One region of the Nocardia sp. CA-290969 genome, then DNA from elsewhere that is predicted to be linked to it. Evidence: riboswitches for the same ligand, from Rfam matches in the RefSeq annotation. Region 1 holds a riboswitch; each other region holds the start of a gene.
The links. A riboswitch is a leader RNA that binds a small molecule or an ion and turns the genes downstream of it on or off. The one in region 1 is predicted to bind S-adenosylmethionine.
Positions count from the first base shown of each region.

Region 2: another riboswitch for S-adenosylmethionine. It lies ahead of ACQEVO_RS32430 (rhodanese-like domain-containing protein); the one in region 1 lies ahead of ACQEVO_RS11320 (aminotransferase class V-fold PLP-dependent enzyme).
Region 3: another riboswitch for S-adenosylmethionine. It lies ahead of metX (homoserine O-acetyltransferase MetX); the one in region 1 lies ahead of ACQEVO_RS11320 (aminotransferase class V-fold PLP-dependent enzyme).

Region 1 covers NZ_JBNJNJ010000001.1:2,426,570-2,429,834, reverse strand. Annotated here, with positions in the region: gene ACQEVO_RS11330 (oxygenase MpaB family protein) at 1-267, opposite strand, end outside; gene ACQEVO_RS11325 (TetR/AcrR family transcriptional regulator) at 317-934, shown strand; SAM riboswitch class IV at 1,142-1,255, shown strand; gene ACQEVO_RS11320 (aminotransferase class V-fold PLP-dependent enzyme) at 1,303-2,676, shown strand; gene ACQEVO_RS11315 (SDR family oxidoreductase) at 3,087-3,265, shown strand, end outside.
Region 2 covers NZ_JBNJNJ010000001.1:7,084,514-7,087,778, reverse strand. Annotated here, with positions in the region: gene ACQEVO_RS32440 (FAD-dependent oxidoreductase) at 1-296, opposite strand, end outside; gene ACQEVO_RS32435 (Rv0361 family membrane protein) at 526-996, shown strand; SAM riboswitch class IV at 1,061-1,173, shown strand; gene ACQEVO_RS32430 (rhodanese-like domain-containing protein) at 1,189-1,605, shown strand; gene ACQEVO_RS32425 (O-succinylhomoserine sulfhydrylase) at 1,602-2,816, shown strand; gene ACQEVO_RS32420 (HAD-IIA family hydrolase) at 2,822-3,265, opposite strand, start outside.
Region 3 covers NZ_JBNJNJ010000001.1:5,652,348-5,655,612, forward strand. Annotated here, with positions in the region: gene ACQEVO_RS25870 (NADP-dependent isocitrate dehydrogenase) at 1-886, opposite strand, end outside; SAM riboswitch class IV at 1,161-1,271, shown strand; gene metX (homoserine O-acetyltransferase MetX) at 1,525-2,634, shown strand; gene ACQEVO_RS25880 (DUF3017 domain-containing protein) at 2,645-2,890, opposite strand; gene ACQEVO_RS25885 (DUF6745 domain-containing protein) at 2,999-3,265, opposite strand, start outside.

The DNA.
Region 1 (3,265 bases):
ACCGTCCATCAATTCGTCACCCTGCCAGAGGTGATCGGCCATCATCCGGGCCTGCGGGGTGTCCACCGGTACCCGCCGCACATCGATCCAGGGCGCGAGCATCCGTTTCCGGGTTTCGAACCACAGACCGGACGGGGCGATCCGCGGCGGTGGGGGTCGCAGCGGCATCCCGGTGCGGAAGTAGTAGTCGAACCGGTGCCGGTTCCCCTCGTGGGCATGGTCTGATTCCCCGCCCGGCGGGCTCGTGGTGGGCTCCTGTGGCAGCATGAGCGAATGCTGACACGAATAATTGCTCGCGTTCAATTCGCATTCTGAGATGCCGCCCGTACCTCGCGCCGGCCTCCGCCGGACCCCGCGCCAGCAACGCTCGAAGGAGATGGTGGAGCGCATCATCGATGCCGGCCAGGCCGTGCTCATCGCGCACGGCTACGAGGGCGCCTCGACCAACCGGATAGCCCGGGCCGCCGGAATCAGCCCGGGATCGCTGTATCAGTACTTCCCCAACAAGGACGCGGTGCTCGGCGCCGCCATCGACCGCTACAACAGCGAGGTCTCCGACCGGGTCCGCGCACAGGTCCTGGAGAATATGCCGGAACCTCCGGAAGTGGCTCTGCGCCAGTCGATCTCAGCACTGCTCGACGCCCTCGGTAATCAGCCCGAACTGCTGCGCGCGGTGGTCGAGCAGACACCCCGGCTCAGTGTCGAGCATACGGTGGTCAGCTTCGAGGACCAGATCGCCGACCTCACCCGCGCCGCACTCACCCTGCGCGGCTACCGCCTGCACGACGATACGGATATCCCGACCGCCGCCTGGATGCTGGTGCGCACCGTCGAACACTTGACCGTCCGCTACATCCTCGACCAGCCCGATATCCCCCGCGATACCTTCCTCACCAATATCACGCGCATGATACTCAACTATTTCCGCAGGTAGTGGCTCTGCAGACGCACCGCGGACGGCGAAGCCGAGCAGTACGCGAGTACCGGATCCCCTGCCCGCACAGTGGCGCTCACTGCCCGCCTGCGGCGCCGATTCGGGAGCAATACGCGAATTGCTGCTCGCAATCTGCGACGCCGGTAAGCGCTCCGGGCCCGACCACACGGGTTGACATTCGCGGGCGCATCTGAAACTCTCGCTGCAGGTCATGAGTGCCAGCGTCAAGCCCCGGCTTGCTGGCCGGCAACCCTCCTCCGCGGTGGGGTGCCCCGGGTGACGACCTGGCCGCCGCTCGACCAGGCGCGGCAAGCGCGGACTCCGTCTACCATTCCTCACCGGAGTCCCAGAGCCGATGGGATTGCGTGATGACCGCTGTACTCGACCGGACCGGTACCCTCGCCCGAGTTTCCGGTGCCGATTTGCGAGTTCCCCTGGTACAAGGGGGAACCCGGACCTACGCCAATTTCGACTACGCCGCCAGTGCACCCGCGCTGGCGCCGGTCAGCGACCGGGTCGCCGAGCTGTTGCCCTACTACGCCAGCGTGCACCGCGGGGCCGGGTATGCCTCCCGGATCTCCACACAGTGCTACGAGGCGGCGCGGGAAACGGTGGGCCGATTCCTGGGTTGCGCCGACGACCAAGTGGTGGTGTTCACCCGCAACACCACCGACGCGCTGAATCTGCTGGCCGGCTGCGTTCCCGGCGATACCGTGGTACTCGATATCGAACATCACGCGAACCTGCTGGCGTGGGAACACCGGGGGCGCCGGGTGGTGCGCGCGGCCGATACCGTCGCCGAGACACTGCAGCGGCTCGCGGCCGAGCTGTGCGCGAAACCCGCGGCGCTGCTGGCGGTCACCGGGGCTTCCAATGTGACGGGCGAAGTGCTGCCCCTCGACCGTCTGGCCGAACTGGCGCACCAGTGCGGCGCACGGATCCTGGTGGACGCGGCACAGCTGGCTCCGCACCGGCGAATCGACCTGCGCGCCACCGGTATCGACTATCTGGTGCTTTCCGGGCACAAACTGTATGCCCCGTTCGGCGCCGGCGTGCTGGCCGGGCGCCGGGACTGGCTGGATGCCGCGGCGCCCTACCTCTCCGGTGGTGGCGCGGTGCGGGAGGTCACTGTCGACAGCACGGAGTGGGCGCCCGCACCGCAGCGGCACGAAGCGGGATCGCCGAATGTGCTGGGTGCTGCGGCCCTGGCCAGGGCCTGTGAGGTCCTTACCGAACTCGGCCCGGAGGCCGAGGCGCACGAGCGTTCCCTGACGCACCGGCTCCGCACCGGCCTCGCCGCGACCCGGGGTGTCGAGTGCCTGCGGATCTGGAAACCCGACGCCGGCAACTCCGGCTCGGTCGCCGGCGGTGAAGCCGATACGGCCGCAAGCCTCGGCGAAGTCGACAGCGTGGGGATCGTCGCCTTCACCGTGGACGGTTTCGAGCCGGGACAGGTCGCGGCGTATCTGTCCGCGGAATTCGGGATCGGCGTCCGGGACGGCCGATTCTGCGCGCATCCCCTGCTCGCCCGGCTGGGCATCGACGCGGCAGTGCGCGCCAGTATCGGCCTGGGTACCACGCAGGAAGATATCGACCGGCTACTGGACGCGGTGGCCGCACTGGTCGCCCACGGTCCACGCTGGAACTACGTCTGCGCCGCGGGACGCTGGGACCCGTTCCCGGAGACCCGCCCGGGTCTGGCCCCCGGTACCGCCGCAGGCGCCGCGCCCTGCGCGGTATGAGAATCGCGCGGGTACCGGTGAGGCCCGGACCGCTGTCACCGGTCAACGCTCGTGCCACGGCCGCAGATAATCCATAGGGCAAACGGCCACAGCGATCAACGTTGGCCCGCCACTCGGCGACCGCAGCGGCGGAGCGCACCGTCCGGAAAGTGCGCTCCGCCGCTGCCGGCCGAGTGCTCCCGGCCGGTTCGTCCGACCGGCCGGACCGGCCTCCGTAGACCTATCAGTTCAACCTCACTCAGCAACCGGCGCTGAGTATCCCCGCCGGACGGACCAGCGCGGGTTTGCCGTGGATCAGCCTCACCAGGCGGAACAGGTCAGCGACCCGGCTCCAGTAGCGTCAGAATTGCATTCTGTGTTTCGGAAAGCATATTCTCTGTTTCGGAGAGGTCGCGCTGAAGGAGTTCGAGATGGCAGAAACCGCAGTGATCACCGGGGCGGCGGGTGGTATCGGCGAGCACACCGCGCGGCGATTGGCGGCCGACGGCGTCCGGTGCATCCTGGTGGACCGCAATCCGGTCGTCCGGCAGGTCGCCGCGGAACTGGGCGGCGAGGCGATCGTCGGGGACCTGACGGATCCGGCGCTCTC
Region 2 (3,265 bases), 4.7 Mb from region 1:
TAGAAACGCCGCAGATCCGACAGGGTGATATCGGTGCCGTAGTCGATATTGCCCAGCAGCCGCACCTGCTCCTTGTCCAGCACCTTGTGCAGGGCCGTGACGATTCCCTTGATGCGCGGGTGGTCGGGCGCGACGCCGTAGCGGATGAGCCCGAAGGGGGCGGGCATCCGCTCGAACAGGTCGATCGAGACCTCGGCATCCGATTTCATCAACGCATCAGCGGCGTAGATACCCGCCGGACCAGCTCCCACGATCGCGATCCGAAGCGGGCGATTCGCTTCCTTCTGCTCGGTCATCTGTTACGCGCACCCTTATCGGTCGAAAGAATCACTGGCGTTGTGCTTAGCTTAGGCTAAGTTGACGCGTGGCTTGTATGCGCCGTCATCGCGCCGTTTCGGGCAGCCGGTTCGCGCTACGTCTTCCCACGTCCCCGCGGCGACTGCTGTGCCGTCCACCCGCGGTCTCCTGCAATTCTATCGGGGTGCGGGCGTGCCCCCGCCGCGGGGACCAGGGATGATCATGGGTATGAGCGATTCCGGACCCGCTGACGACCCGGCGGCCACCGACCCGGATGACACCCCGGCACGGCGCACGATCACGCCGTTCGTCGTGGCCGCGGTGATCGCGGTCCTCATTCTCGGGGGCATCCTGCTCACCGGCCTGCTGGCACCCGTTGAGAAAAATGTCACAGAATCCGACCGGATCGCCGGCGCGGTCCGCGACTTCGCCCAAGTGAGCAGCCGCTACGGACCCGAACCGCCCCGCGAAGCGGTCTGCCCGGGGTTCGTTCCCGCCCGCTCCCCGCTGGCGCCGCGGCTGCAACCCGGCGAGACCGGAAAAGATATCGAGATCACGAGATTCGGCCCGGTGCAGGTCAACGGCGAGACCGCGACCATCGAAGTGACCAGCCGGGTCGAGGACAACGAGGAGACATCGACCTGGTGGATGTTCCACACCGACGGCGAGTGGAAGGTGTGCAATCGGCCGGTCGAATGATTTACCGCCGGGCGTCAACTGGGGTTTGACACGGCCGGGGAGGTCCGGGCAATCTCATCCATTAGGTCATGAGTGCCAGCGCCAAGCCCCGGCTCGCTGGTCGGCAACCCTCCTCCGCGGTGGGGTGCTCCGGGTGACGACCTGGCACGCATCGAACGGATGCGGCAAGTGCGGATTCGCAGGAGGTTCACGTTGAGTTACGCAGGTGATATCGGTCCACAGCAGGCCTGGGAACTGCTGGCCGACAATCCCGACGCCGTCCTGGTGGACGTGCGCACCGAGGCCGAATGGAAGTTCGTCGGCGTCCCCGACACCAGTTCCGTCGCCAAGCCGACACTGCTGGTCGAATGGGTCGATGCGACCGGCGCGCGCAACACCGGATTCCTGGACCAGTTGCGCACCGCGCTGGGCGACCGCCCTGCCGACGCCCCGGTGCTGTTCCTGTGCCGGTCGGGTCAACGATCCGCGCATGCCGCCGATGCCGCGACCGCGGCCGGGATCGCGCCCGCCTACAACGTCGCGGAAGGTTTCGAGGGTCCGCTGGACGAGTTCGGGCATCGCGGCGGCGCCGGCTGGCGCGCCCACGGCCTGCCCTGGCGGCAGTCGTGATCAGCGGCGGCGCGTTCGAACGGGCACTGCCCGAAGGTGTCGGCCCGGCCACGCTGGGGGTGCGCGGCGGCCTGAGCCGGTCGGGCTTCGAGGAAACCTCCGAGGCGCTGTACCTGAACTCCGGATTCGTCTACGCCACCGCGGAAGCCGCCGAGGCGGCGTTCACCGGCGACGTCCCGCACTACGTGTACTCGCGCTACGGCAACCCGACCGTGTCGATGTTCCAGGAACGGATGCGTCTGCTCGACGGCGCCGAGGCCTGTTTCGCCACCGCCAGCGGTATGTCGGCCGTTTTCGTGGCGCTCGGCGCGCTGCTGAAGGCGGGCGACCGGCTGGTGGCGGCACGCAGCCTGTTCGGATCGTGTTTCGTGGTGTGCAACGAAATCCTGCCGCGCTGGGGTGTGGAGACCGTTTTCGTCGACGGTGAAGACCTCGAGCAGTGGGAGGCGGCGCTGTCCGAACCCACCGCCGCGGTGTTCTTCGAAACCCCCGCCAACCCGATGCAGACCCTGGTCGACGTGCGCAAAGTATGCGAGCTCGCACACGCCGCGGGCGCGAAAGTGGTGCTGGACAACGTTTTCGCCACCCCGCTGCTGCAACGCGGCTTCGAACTCGGCGCGGACGTGATCGTGTACTCGGGCACCAAACACATCGACGGCCAGGGCCGGGTGCTGGGCGGCGCGATCCTCGGGTCGGAGGAGTACATCGAGGGCCCGGTGAAGACACTCATGCGGCACACCGGCCCGGCGCTGAGCCCGTTCAACGCCTGGACGCTGCTCAAGGGCCTGGAAACCATGCCGCTGCGGGTCCGGCAGTCGGCGGATTCGGCCCTGCGGATCGCGAAATACCTCGACGAGCATCCGGCGGTCAGCTGGGTGCGCTACCCCTTCCTCGAATCCCACCCGCAGTACAAACTGGCGACCGACCAGATGAGCGGTGGCGGCACCGTGGTGACCTTCGAACTGAAGGCAGCAGAGGACGCCGCCAAGAAACGAGCCTTCGAAGTACTCAACGGGCTGCGGATCATCGATATCTCCAACAACCTCGGCGACGCCAAAACCCTCATCACCCACCCCGCGACCACCACCCACCGCGCGATGGGCCCGGAAGGCCGAGCAAGTATCGGCCTCTCGGATGGAGTAGTGCGCGTATCCGTCGGCCTGGAAGACATCGAAGACCTCCTGGGCGACCTCGATCACGCCCTGCGCTGATCGGTTCACCCAGGTTGAGCGGTGGGCTCCGTGAAGGGGGTCCGGACCCGGCCCACCAGGTCGGCCACCGAGTTCAGCGTCATAGTGGGCCGGTACGGGTAGTTCTCCACCGAATGCCGGGTGGAGATACCCGAGGTGACCAGGATCGTGCGCATACCCGCTTCCATCCCGGAGATCACATCGGTGTCCATCCGATCGCCGATCATCACGCTGGTCTGTGAATGGGCATCGATCCGGCGCAGCGCCGACCGCATCATCAGCGGGTTGGGTTTCCCGATGTAGTAGGGGTCGCGGCCGGTGGCGCGGGTGATCAGCGCCGCCACCGAACCGGTGGCGGGCAGGACCCCGTCGCGGGACGGGCCGGTGGGGTCGGGGTTGGTGGCGATGAACCGGGCACCGCGTTCGACCAGCCGGATCGCGGTGGTGATCGCCTCGAACGAATAGGTGCG
Region 3 (3,265 bases), 3.2 Mb from region 1:
GCAGCACGGAGGTCATCAGGCCGAGCGAACCGAAGCCCTGCGCGACGGTATCGGACTGCACATCGCCGTCGTAGTTCTTGCAGGCCCAGACGTAGCCGCCCTCCCATTTCATGGAGGAGGCGACCATATCGTCGATCAGCCGGTGCTCGTAGGTGAGGCCGGCCGCCTCGAACTGGGTCTTGAACTCGGCGTCGAACACCTCCTGGAAGGTGTCCTTGAACATGCCGTCGTACGCCTTGAGGATGGTGTTCTTGGTCGACATGTAGACCGGGTAGTTCTGCTGCAGCCCGTAGTTGAACGAGGCGCGCGCGAAGTCCTCGATGGACTTCTTGAAGTTGTACATACCCATGATGACGCCGCCCTCTTCCGGCATCTTCACGACCTCGTGCACGATCGGCTCGCTGCCGTCTTCGGGGGTGAAGGTGAGGGTGACGGTGCCGGCCTGGAAGGCCTTGAAGTCGGTGGCGCGGTACTGGTCACCGAAGGCGTGACGGCCGATGATGATCGGCTTGGTCCAGCCGGGGACCAGGCGCGGAACGTTGGAGATGATGATCGGCGCGCGGAAGATGGTGCCGCCGAGAATGTTGCGGATGGTGCCGTTGGGCGACCGCCACATCTTCTTGAGCCCGAATTCCTCGACGCGGGCCTCGTCCGGGGTGATCGTCGCGCATTTCACGCCGACGCCGTGTTCTTTGATGGCATTGGCGGCGTCCACGGTGACCTGGTCGTCGGTCTTGTCGCGGTACTCGATGCCGAGGTCGTAGTACTCGAGATTCACGTCGAGGTACGGGTGGATCAGCTTGTCCTTGATGAACTGCCAGATGATCCGGGTCATCTCGTCGCCGTCGAGTTCTACGACGGTACCTTCAACCTTGATCTTGGACATGGATCTTCGTGTCCTCCTAAGACTGGTGCCCTCATTGCACGGCCAGGCGAACACGCTTGTGAGCGGACCCCAGCTGTTCAACAGACAACGTATACATCCCGCGTTGTCCACGGGACGTCTGGTGTAACCAAGACGAGCGTACTGCTTCGGGTTGTCTCACGGTGCAGCCAGCCCCGGTCGTGAGATCTCACAGGGTGAATCTCGCCACAAGATTACCTGGTGGCGGCGTATGCGGATTTCGATCCCACCCGACGCCCCGCTACCATATTGAGCAGGTCATGAGCGCCAGCGCCAAGCCCCGGCTCGCTGGCCGGCAACCCTCCTGCTGCGGTGGGGTGCTCCGGGTGATGACCGGGCTTCCGAAAGCCGGGAGCAAGCGCATGTCAGGAGGTCGCCGTTATGTGCCGGTGCTGGTCGCCTCGGGCCCGGCACTCGCAGCGTCGCGGCGAGCAACCCCCAATTTTTCTGGAGCACGATATGACCGATGGCAGTATCCCCCGCGCCGTGTTTTCGGCGTCGCCTCCGGCGCCGCAGGTCCGGAGCCGGATTGATGCAGCCCGGGTATTGCCGGGTTGTACGACCGAGCGTGTGGAAGCGCTCGCGTGACGGTGGGAACCGAACAGACAGCGGCGGTGCCCATGGTGCAGCTTCCCCCGGCAGACGGCACCCTCGGCGTGATCGATATCGGCGACCTGACACTGGAGAACGGCGCGCAGCTGCCGGCGGTCCACTTGGCCGTGCAGCGCTGGGGCGAACTGTCGCCGGCCAAGGACAATGTGGTGCTCATCGAGCACGCGCTCACCGGCGACTCCCACGTGGTGGGTGAACCGGACGCCGACCATCCCCAACCGGGCTGGTGGAACGGGATGATCGGGCCGGGCGCGCCGATCGACACCGACGACTGGTGTGTTGTCGCCACCAACGTGCTCGGCGGCTGCCAGGGCAGCACCGGCCCCGCGTCCCCGGCGCCGGACGGCGCCCCGTGGGGGTCGCGCTTCCCGGAGATCTCCATCCGCGACCAGGTCACCGCCGAACTTCGACTGTTCGATGTGCTCGGCATCGACCGGCTGGCCGCGGCGGTCGGCGGGTCGATGGGCGGTATGCGGGTGCTGGAGTGGATGCTCTGCGCCCCCGAGCGCATCGCCTCGGCGCTGGTCCTCGCGGTCGGCCCGCGCGCCACCGCGGACCAGATCGGTACACAGAGCACCCAGATCGCCGCCATCACCGGCGACCCCGACTGGCAGGGCGGCGACTATCACGGCACCGGCCGGGCGCCGATGGCCGGCATGGGTATCGCGCGGCGGATCGCGCATCTCACCTACCGCACCGAGGTCGAGCTGGACAGCCGGTTCGCCAACAGCCCGCAGGCCGGTGAGGATCCGTGGGACGGCGGCCGTTACGCGGTGCAGAGCTATCTCGAGTACCAGGCCGAGAAACTGTGCAAACGGTTCGATCCGGCTACGTATGTGCTGTTGAGCGAGGCGATGAACCGCCACGATATCGGCCGCGGCCGCGGCGGGATCGCGGCGGCGATGGCGCACAGCGAGGTGCCGTGCATCGTGGGCGGTATCGATTCCGACCGGCTCTACCCGCTGCACACCCAGCAGGAACTGGCCGAGGGGCTGGCGGGCTGCCGGCATTTCGAGGTCATCTCCTCACGCGACGGCCACGACGGATTCCTCACCGAGGCCGAAACCATCGGGAAGCTGCTGGTCCAGACGATGGATCTGGCCCGCGAACACCGCTGAGGCGGCCGGTTCAGCTCACCCCGAGGGTGTTGATGGTGGCGGCGAGGAAGACGATCGCGCTGCCCAGCAGGGTCAGCGCGCCCACGTCGAACGGCCTGCTGCGCACCGCCAGCAGCCCCACCCGCACCGTCGGCAGGCACAGCCGGAAGGCGGCGGCGATCAGCGTCGCGCCGCCGAAGAACAACGCCCCGCGCCGCCAGCGGTCCTGCGCGACGAAAACCACGGCGACCGCGATCACCGCGACGACCACCACCATGGGCAGGTGGCAGCGCAGGAACACGGCCAGGCGGCCGCCGGTGCCGGGGTCGTCCTCGGTCACGGTCTCGGCGTGGGTCACGGGTGCGATTGTTCCAGATCCGGCCGGTCAGGTCTGCGCGACCGGTTCGTACTCCGGCGCCGTGAGCCCGAAGGTCCAGGCCACCCCCTCGCGTGCGGTGCGGGTGGCGGGCGGGACCCGCAGCCAGTAGGTGCGATGCGTACCGTCCGGTTCCGGAGTGGAGTTGACCACCTCGACCATCACCACGTCCTCGTCGTCGGGTAGCGCGATCCGCCACAGCACCCCGGTGTCGTCGCGCTGCAGCGGTTCGGCACCGGATTCGGCCAGGTAGCGGTCGTAGCCGTAGTACTCCAG